2 regions of the Bacillus sp. AK124 genome follow, and region 1 is predicted to be linked to the other one. Evidence: predicted binding sites of a transcription regulator. Region 1 holds the regulator's gene; the other holds the start of a gene.
The links. The regulator LexA, encoded in region 1, represses DNA repair genes until DNA is damaged. The targets are predictions, from matches to a motif close to CGAACATATGTTCG.
Positions count from the first base shown of each region.

Region 1 (4,429 bases):
GATGAAGAATATCAGGTCCGGACGAAGTGGGATTCAGACGGAACGCCGGCTCATACGCTGAGCATCATGAGCGAAAAAATGCGGTTTGACAATTCGGAAGTGCCGATTTTGACGACGAAGAAGGTGGCGTGGAAAACGGCCATCAAAGAGCTGCTTTGGATCTGGCAGCTGAAATCCAATGATGTTCAAGTTTTGAACGATATGGGGGTTCATATTTGGGATCAATGGCGGCTTGAAGACGGCACAATCGGAGCAGCCTACGGCTATCAATTAGCGAAGAAAAACAGAACGGTTAACGGGCAGAAAGCCGATCAAGTGGATTATTTGCTCCATCAGTTAAAGCATAATCCGTCTTCACGCAGGCATTTGACCATGCTGTGGAATCCCGATGACTTGGACGGCATGGCCTTGACGCCCTGCGTCTATGAGACGCAATGGTATGTGAAAGAAGGAAAGCTCTCTTTGGAAGTAAGAGCGAGAAGCAATGACATGGCGCTTGGCAACCCGTTCAATGTGTTCCAATATAACGTCTTGCAGCGCATGATCGCCCAAGTCCTCGGTTATGAGCTGGGCGAATACATCTTCAATATCGGCGACTGTCACATCTATACCCGTCACATCGATAATTTAAACATTCAGATGAAACGCGAGCAATATGAAGCGCCGAAGCTGTGGATCAACCCGGACATCAAAAACTTTTATGACTTTACAATCGATGATTTTAAATTAATTGACTATAAGCACGGCGACAAGCTGACATTTGAAGTTGCCGTATAAACAGGCGGATTTTCCGCCTGTTTTTTTGTTGTGTGAATGAATCATTTTTAAAAAATACAACGATGAAAAAATTTGCATATCCGGCAGCCGCATGTTTCCTTACGGCAGCCGTGTATACGTTTAGAGCGGACGCAAAAAGTACATGCAGTTTTTCACGGGTATGACCCGAGCATTTAACTTACGTTTATTTACACAATCTAAACGTCTTTTTCACAAAGAGCCCGAAAAGCAAAAACAATTCTCTCTTAATCTGTTAGTGACACCAGCATATACAAGAGGAGGTTGTTTTTGTCATGATCAAAAAATGGGCGGTTCATCTGCTGTTTTCCGCATTGGTGCTGCTTGGGCTTTCGGGAGGGGCTGCATATTCTCCTCAGCATGCCGAAGGCGCTGCAAGGTATGATGACGTATTGTATTTTCCGGCATCGCGCTATCCTGAAACAGGTGCTCATATAAGCGATGCGATCAAAGCGGGCCATTCAGATGTCTGCACAATTGAAAGATCTGGAGCGGATAAGCGCCGTCAGGAATCATTAAAGGGGATTCCGACTAAGCCGGGCTTTGACCGTGACGAATGGCCGATGGCCATGTGTGAAGAAGGGGGAAAAGGAGCGTCGGTCAGATATGTCAGCTCATCGGATAACCGCGGAGCCGGCTCCTGGGTCGGGAACAGGCTGAGCGATTACGCTGACGGGACGAGAATTTTGTTTATCGTTCGATAAAAGGGAGACAACGATAAATGTTTCCTCAAGGAAACATTTTTGTTGACAGGAAAACTTGTTTGGGGGATAATGGTAATGTAAGCATATGATCAATCCCTCTGTTTCAGGCTCGCATCCTTCATTTCCGTATGGATGTGAGCCTGTTTTTTCGTGCGAAAAAAAACCGCCGACCGGCGGTTTTGCTGATGAGTCCGTTTTTTAATGAACCGTGCGGAATACGCCAATGACTTTTCCGAGAATCGTCACATTCTGGAGGATGATCGGTTCCATCGTCGGGTTTTCCGGCTGAAGGCGGATATGGGTTTCTTCCTTGAAAAACCGCTTAACAGTCGCTTCGTCGTCTTCGGTCATCGCAACGACGATATCTCCGTTGTTTGCGGTGTTCTGCTGTTTGACTATCACATAATCCTGATCAAGAATTCCGGCATCGATCATGCTTTCGCCCATGATCTCCAGCATAAAGACATGCTCATCCGGCGGCGCCAGGCGGTCTGGAAGCGGAAAGTATTCCTCAATGTTTTCGACTGCGGTAATCGGCGTACCGGCCGTCACCTTTCCGATGACCGGGACATTGACAACCTGGTTTTTTGGAATGTGAATTTCTTCCTCTGTATCGAGAATTTCGATCGCTCTCGGCTTCGTCGGATCCCTTCTGATCAATCCCTTCGTTTCAAGCCTTGCCAAGTGGCCGTGTACCGTTGAACTTGACGCCAGGCCGACCGCTTCTCCGATCTCCCTGACGGAAGGCGGATAGCCTTTGCGTTTCACTTCTTCTTTAATGAAACGCAAAATATCAAGTTGTCTTTTTGATAGCTTCGTCATTTTTTGCACCTCAAAACGTCGATTTTAGCTAGATTATAGCATGTTTTTCCTTTGAGTACAAACATAGGTTCGAAAAAAACGATTGACAGAAACATTTGTTCGTATGTATACTGAAATCATAAAACCGAACAAACATTCTGGGGTGATGGATATGAAAAGAGAATCATTGATTTTTGTCAGTCTGTTTACTGCTGTGATCAGCTGCTGTATTCTGTTTGTGTCTTTTGCCGGTAAAATCGAAGAAAGAAAGCAATATGTTAAAATAGAAGTGCAGGAAGGCGATACATTGTGGGAGCTGGCCGACCGGATCAAAGGCGGAAAACCCGCTGACAAACAAAAATTCATCGAATGGGTCGCCGATAAAAACAATCTGCCGACCTCCGTTATTAAACCGGGCGATGTTTTGGTCCTGCCGGTAGCCAAACAGCACTCCGATCAATATCAGCTTGCAGTTGTAGAATAAATGATTGAGGGGATTTCCATGAATGCGATTATTTACACCAGGGTAAGCACTGCGAAGGAGCAGCAGGAAACCTCATTAAAACGGCAGGCTGAAGAGCTCCAGTCGCTTGCCGCCGAGCACGGGATGAACGTCGTGAACGTCATTTCCGAACAGGCGAGCGGATATGAGATGGACCGCGACGGCGTCTTCGATCTGCTCGAGGAAATCAAAACATCAGACATTGACGCAGTTTTAATACAGGATGATACGCGACTTGGAAGAGGGAATGCCAAAATTGCCCTTCTTCACTGTTTATATAAAGAAGGCGTTCAAATCTACACGCTGGCTCACCGGGGAAAACTTGAGCTTTCCGAAGCGGATTCGATGGTTTTGGAGATTGTCGGCATTGTCGAAGAATACCAGCGGAAAATACATAACCTGAAAATTAAGCGGGGAATGAAGAAGGCGGTCGAAAACGGCTACCGCCCGGAGAGGAATCTGAAACACCGCAATGAAGGCGGCGGGAGAGAGCGGATCGAAGCGCCTCTTTCAGAAATCGTCAGGCTCAGGGAGAACAAGCTGACGTTTGCGGAGATTGCAGCCGTGTTGAGAGGGTTCGGATACAGCATTTCAAAAGCAACCGTTCACCGCCGCTACCAGGAGTATAAGGACGGCCTTGCAGACTAATCTGTTGTCAAACGAAAGCGGATTTAGTAGTATGATGGATATATACCGAATCAAAGGAGTATCTTATGATTTCTAATGAAAAAATAGCCAGAATTAACGAGCTTGCCAAAAAAGCAAAGAGCGGATCTTTAACAGACGAAGAAAAAGCAGAACAGCAGAAGCTTCGCCAGGAATATCTTCAAGGCGTCCGCGCGTCTATGAAAAACACGTTGAAAACTGTGACGATTGTTGATCCTGAAGGTAATGATGTGACGCCTGAAAAGCTCAAACAGGAAAAAAGAAACCGCCGATTGCATTAATTTGGGGAATACGCCGATATCGTATTCCCTTTTTGTATATACTACAATTTAAAATGAAGGCAAAGATTCGTCATTTTTCACTGCTTTTGAGCTGAAATGGTTGTGAAAACCGATGGGTAGATTTATGATAAGAAAGTAGAGTCCATACAGGAAGGGGATCATAATGAAAACGATTGAATTAAAATCTGTCGCAACAATACGAACACTCTCCATAGACGCGATTGAAAAAGCTAAATCCGGTCACCCCGGCATGCCGATGGGGACTGCTCCGATGGCTTATGCGCTTTGGACAAAAATGATGAATGTCAGCCCTGAAAATCCGAATTGGTTTAACAGGGACCGTTTTGTGCTGTCCGCCGGACACGGATCAATGCTTCTGTACAGCATGCTTCACTTAAGCGGGTATGACGTTTCAATTGAAGACCTCAAGAATTTCCGCCAATGGGGAAGCAAAACGCCTGGACATCCGGAATTCGGACATACTCCTGGTGTAGATGCGACGACAGGCCCGCTTGGCCAAGGAATCGGAATGGCTGTCGGAATGGCGCTTGCTGAACGTCACCTTGCGGAAACTTACAACCGTGACGACTATCGCGTCGTTGATCATTATACATACAGCATTTGCGGTGACGGAGACTTGATGGAGGGAATTTCATCGGAAGCGGCTTCGCTTGCGGGAC
Region 1 is NZ_CP096378.1:2,325,321-2,329,749, reverse strand. It holds gene M1E06_RS11580 (thymidylate synthase) at 1-777, shown strand, start outside; gene M1E06_RS11575 (NucA/NucB deoxyribonuclease domain-containing protein) at 1,071-1,499, shown strand; gene lexA (transcriptional repressor LexA) at 1,698-2,321, opposite strand; gene yneA (cell division suppressor protein YneA) at 2,473-2,784, shown strand; gene M1E06_RS11560 (YneB family resolvase-like protein) at 2,803-3,450, shown strand; gene M1E06_RS11555 (DUF896 domain-containing protein) at 3,516-3,749, shown strand; gene tkt (transketolase) at 3,913-4,429, shown strand, end outside.

Region 2 (4,429 bases), 120 kb from region 1:
TTGCTTCACAATCTTCCATTTGAGCTTGTATCCTTCCCGTTCGGATCGCTTGCTTTATGGGTGGCTGTCTTTTTCACAGTCGTATCAGGATGGGATTATTTCGCTAAAAACTGGGATGCTTTAAAAACATCGAACTAAACGTGGGGAAGTGGAAACAATGAAGTTGGAAAGAAAAGCGGAAATTATCGCTGTCGGTTCTGAGCTTCTGCTCGGACAAATCGCTAATACAAATGCTCAGTTTATCAGCAGGCATTTGGCCGAAATCGGCATTAACGTCTTTTATCACACGGCGGTGGGAGATAACCCTGAACGCCTTAAACAAGTCATTCAGACAGCTCAGAAAAGGTCTGACTTCATCATTTTTTCGGGAGGCCTCGGACCGACGAAAGACGATTTGACAAAAGAAACGATCGCTGAAGTTGTCGGGCGCCCTCTTAAGCTCGACGATGAAGCCTTCGAATCGATTCAGGATTACTTCAGAAAAACGAACCGGGAGATGTCGCCGAACAACCGCAAACAGGCGTTGATCCTCGAAGGATCCGATGTTCTGCCGAACCGCTTCGGGATGGCTCCGGGAATGCTGCTTGAGCATGAATCGCGCTTTTATATGCTCTTGCCGGGACCTCCGAAAGAGCTGGAGCCGATGTTTGAAAACGAAGCGAAGCCGCTGATTTTGGAAAAGCTCGGCTCGAAGGAAAAGATCGTGTCAAGGGTGCTGCGGTTCTTCGGCATCGGAGAATCCCAGCTTGAAACCGATTTGGAAGATCTCATCGATGCGCAGACTAATCCGACAATCGCCCCGCTTGCGGCCGACGGGGAAGTCACGCTCAGGCTCACGGCAAAGCATGCGGATCCGAAGGAGACAAACCGCTTGTTAAAAGAAACGGAAGACCTCATCCTGGAGCGGGTCGGAGAGTTCTTTTACGGGTATGATGATACATCTCTTGCAGAAGAGCTTGCGAAAGCATGCAGGAGCAAGGGAATGACCTTGGCCGCTGCGGAAAGCTTTACAGGCGGGCTTTTTTCCACCTGGCTGACGGAAATGAGCGGCGCTTCCGAATATTTCAAAGGCGGTGCCGTCTGCTACACAAACGAATTGAAAGTTTCAGCGGCCGGCGTTGCTGAAGACACGCTGCAGCGCTACGGTGCGGTCAGCGCGCAATGCGCAAAAGAGCTCGCCGCAGGCATCAGAGTCAAAACAGGAAGCGATATCGGCATCAGCTTTACTGGAGTAGCCGGGCCGAATACGCAAGAAGGCCATCCGGCAGGAAAGGTGTTTATCGGCATCTCCGTGAAGGACCAGGCTGAAGAAGCGTTCGAATTTCAGTTCGCCGGATCCAGGTCTGCGGTGCGAAAGCGTTCTGCCAAATACGGCTGCCATCTGTTGCTGAAAATGATGGAAAAATAAGCGGAAACCGGATTTTCGGTATATCTTTCTTATGAAAAAAGTCATTCCATTTTAGGAGATCGATTTTTCCCTCTTAAAAAAATCGAATATGCGTTCGCTTTTTTCTTGGCAAATCCGCGCAAACAAGGTATAGTAGATATAGCGGAAGTGATAAAGGAGGAAAATAGAATGAGTGATCGTCAGGCAGCCTTAGATATGGCGCTTAAACAAATAGAAAAGCAGTTTGGTAAAGGTTCGATTATGAAACTCGGCGAACAAACTGAAACGAGAATTTCAACAGTTCCGAGCGGTTCTTTAGCGCTCGACACGGCTCTTGGAGTGGGCGGATACCCGCGCGGCCGGATTATTGAAGTATACGGGCCTGAAAGCTCCGGTAAAACGACGGTGGCGCTTCATGCGATTGCCGAAGTTCAGCAGCAGGGCGGACAGGCGGCGTTTATCGACGCCGAGCACGCGCTCGACCCCGTCTATGCACAAAAGCTGGGCGTCAACATTGATGAGCTTTTGCTGTCACAGCCTGATACGGGCGAGCAGGCGCTTGAAATCGCCGAAGCTCTTGTCAGAAGCGGAGCGGTGGATATCGTTGTCATCGACTCTGTGGCAGCGCTTGTGCCGAAAGCTGAAATCGAAGGAGATATGGGGGATTCCCACGTCGGTTTGCAGGCCAGACTGATGTCTCAAGCGCTTCGTAAGCTTTCCGGAGCGATCAATAAATCGAAGACCATCGCGATCTTTATTAACCAGATTCGTGAAAAAGTCGGCGTCATGTTTGGAAATCCTGAGACGACGCCAGGCGGAAGAGCGCTGAAATTCTACTCTTCTGTCCGCCTTGAAGTGCGCCGCGCAGAGCAGCTGAAACAAGGCAACGATGTCATGGGGAACAAGACGAAAATCAAAGTCGTGAAAAACAAAGTGGCCCCTCCATTCCGGACTGCCGAAGTGGACATTATGTACGGGGAAGGGATTTCAAAAGAAGGGGAAATCATCGATCTCGGAACAGAGCTTGACATCGTTCAGAAGAGCGGTGCATGGTACTCTTATCAGGAGGAACGTCTTGGACAAGGCCGTGAAAATGCCAAACAGTTCCTGAAAGAAAACAAGGACATCCTTTTGATGATTCAAGAGCAGATCCGGGAGCACTACGGTTTGGACACTGGAGGCGTTGCTCCTGCTCAGGAAGACGAGGCCCAAGCTCAAGAAGAACTTGAATTTTAATCATGAAACATGTGAAAGGCTGCCGGCCCGATCGGCAGCCTTTTCCTTTCATCTGCGCATTCAGACGCAGCTCCTTTGTCCATCTCCTTCATCCGCGCCGTTTGAAAAGGCGTTTAATCCGGAAACGTTAAGACCGTAAGCTTGACAAGTATTTCCCACACAATTACAATGAAATTGTATCACTTGTTTTTCTTAACATGATTGATAAACATTTAAACTTGACAAGGGCTGTGAAGCCGCTTCACTCCCTGTGAAGGTTCTGTATGTTGAGAAGAAGTACAATGTACATGCCGACACTTACTTTTAGCAAGACAAGTTCATAGCAAGAGGAGGTGAAAGTTATGAATCCTTTAGCAATTCTCATCTCCATTTTGCTGAGCCTATTCTGTTTAGTTGTTGGCTACTATGTTCGTAAAATCATTGCCGAAGCAAAAATTTCAGGTGCGCGAAATGCAGCCGAACAAATTCTTGGAGACGCAAAGCGGGATGCTGAAGCGTTGAAAAAAGAAGCCCTTCTTGAAGCAAAGGACGAGATTCATACGCTTCGGATAGAAGCTGAACAAGAAGTTCGTGAAAGACGAAATGAGCTTCAAAAACAAGAAAACCGTTTACTTCAAAAGGAAGAGAACCTTGACCGAAAAGATGAATCATTAGATAAACGGGAAGCGATGTTGGAGAAGAAAGATCATTCTCTGAATGAACGACAACAACATATTGAAGAGATGGAAAGCAAAGTGGATGAAATGATTCGTATGCAGCAGTCAGAGTTGGAGCGTATTTCAAGTCTGACGCGAGATGAAGCGAAGCAAATCATTCTGGAACGGGTTGAAAACGAGCTTTCCCATGACATCGCGATCATGACGAAAGAAAGTGAAAATCGAGCGAAAGAAGAGGCTGATAAAAAAGCGAAAAATATTCTTTCATTGGCTTTACAGCGCTGTGCGGCAGATCATGTGGCCGAGACGACTGTTTCAGTTGTCAACCTTCCAAATGATGAGATGAAAGGCCGCATTATCGGACGTGAAGGACGTAATATCCGTACATTGGAAACATTGACGGGGATCGATCTGATCATCGACGATACGCCGGAAGCCGTTATCCTTTCAGGATTTGATCCGATCAGGCGTGAAACAGCCAGGATCGCTCTTGATAAACTCGTTCAGGATGGCCGCATTCATCCTGCCAGAATCGAAGAAATGGTTGAGAAATCCCGCCGTGAAGTGGATGATTACATCCGCGAAATGGGTGAACAGACGACGTTTGAAGTTGGAGTTCACGGTCTTCATCCCGATTTAATCAAAATCCTCGGCCGCTTGAAGTTCAGAACGAGCTACGGACAGAATGTACTGAAACATTCAATGGAAGTGGCGTTTCTGACAGGCCTGATGGCTTCAGAGCTCGGGGAAGACGTGACGCTCGCAAAAAGGGCAGGACTTCTTCATGATATCGGGAAAGCGATTGACCATGAGGTGGAAGGAAGCCACGTTGAAATCGGTGTGGAACTGGCCACTAAGTATAAAGAGCATCCAGTTGTCATCAACAGTATCGCATCTCACCACGGAGATCAGGAGCCGACTTCCATCATCGCCGTGCTCGTGGCCGCAGCCGATGCGCTGTCCGCCGCAAGACCAGGCGCAAGAAGCGAAACGCTCGAAAACTATATTCGCAGGCTTGAAAAGCTGGAAGAAATCTCTGAATCGTACGAAGGTGTTGAAAAATCATTCGCGATACAAGCGGGACGAGAGGTGCGGATCATGGTCAAACCTGACTCAATCAACGATCTTGAAGCCCATCGTTTGGCGCGTG
Region 2 is NZ_CP096378.1:2,449,305-2,453,733, reverse strand. It holds gene pgsA (CDP-diacylglycerol--glycerol-3-phosphate 3-phosphatidyltransferase) at 1-138, shown strand, start outside; gene M1E06_RS12270 (competence/damage-inducible protein A) at 158-1,408, shown strand; gene recA (recombinase RecA) at 1,577-2,623, shown strand; gene rny (ribonuclease Y) at 2,965-4,429, shown strand, end outside.
Region 2: a site for LexA is predicted at 1,492-1,505, ahead of recA (recombinase RecA). Genes of this name have one in related genera too.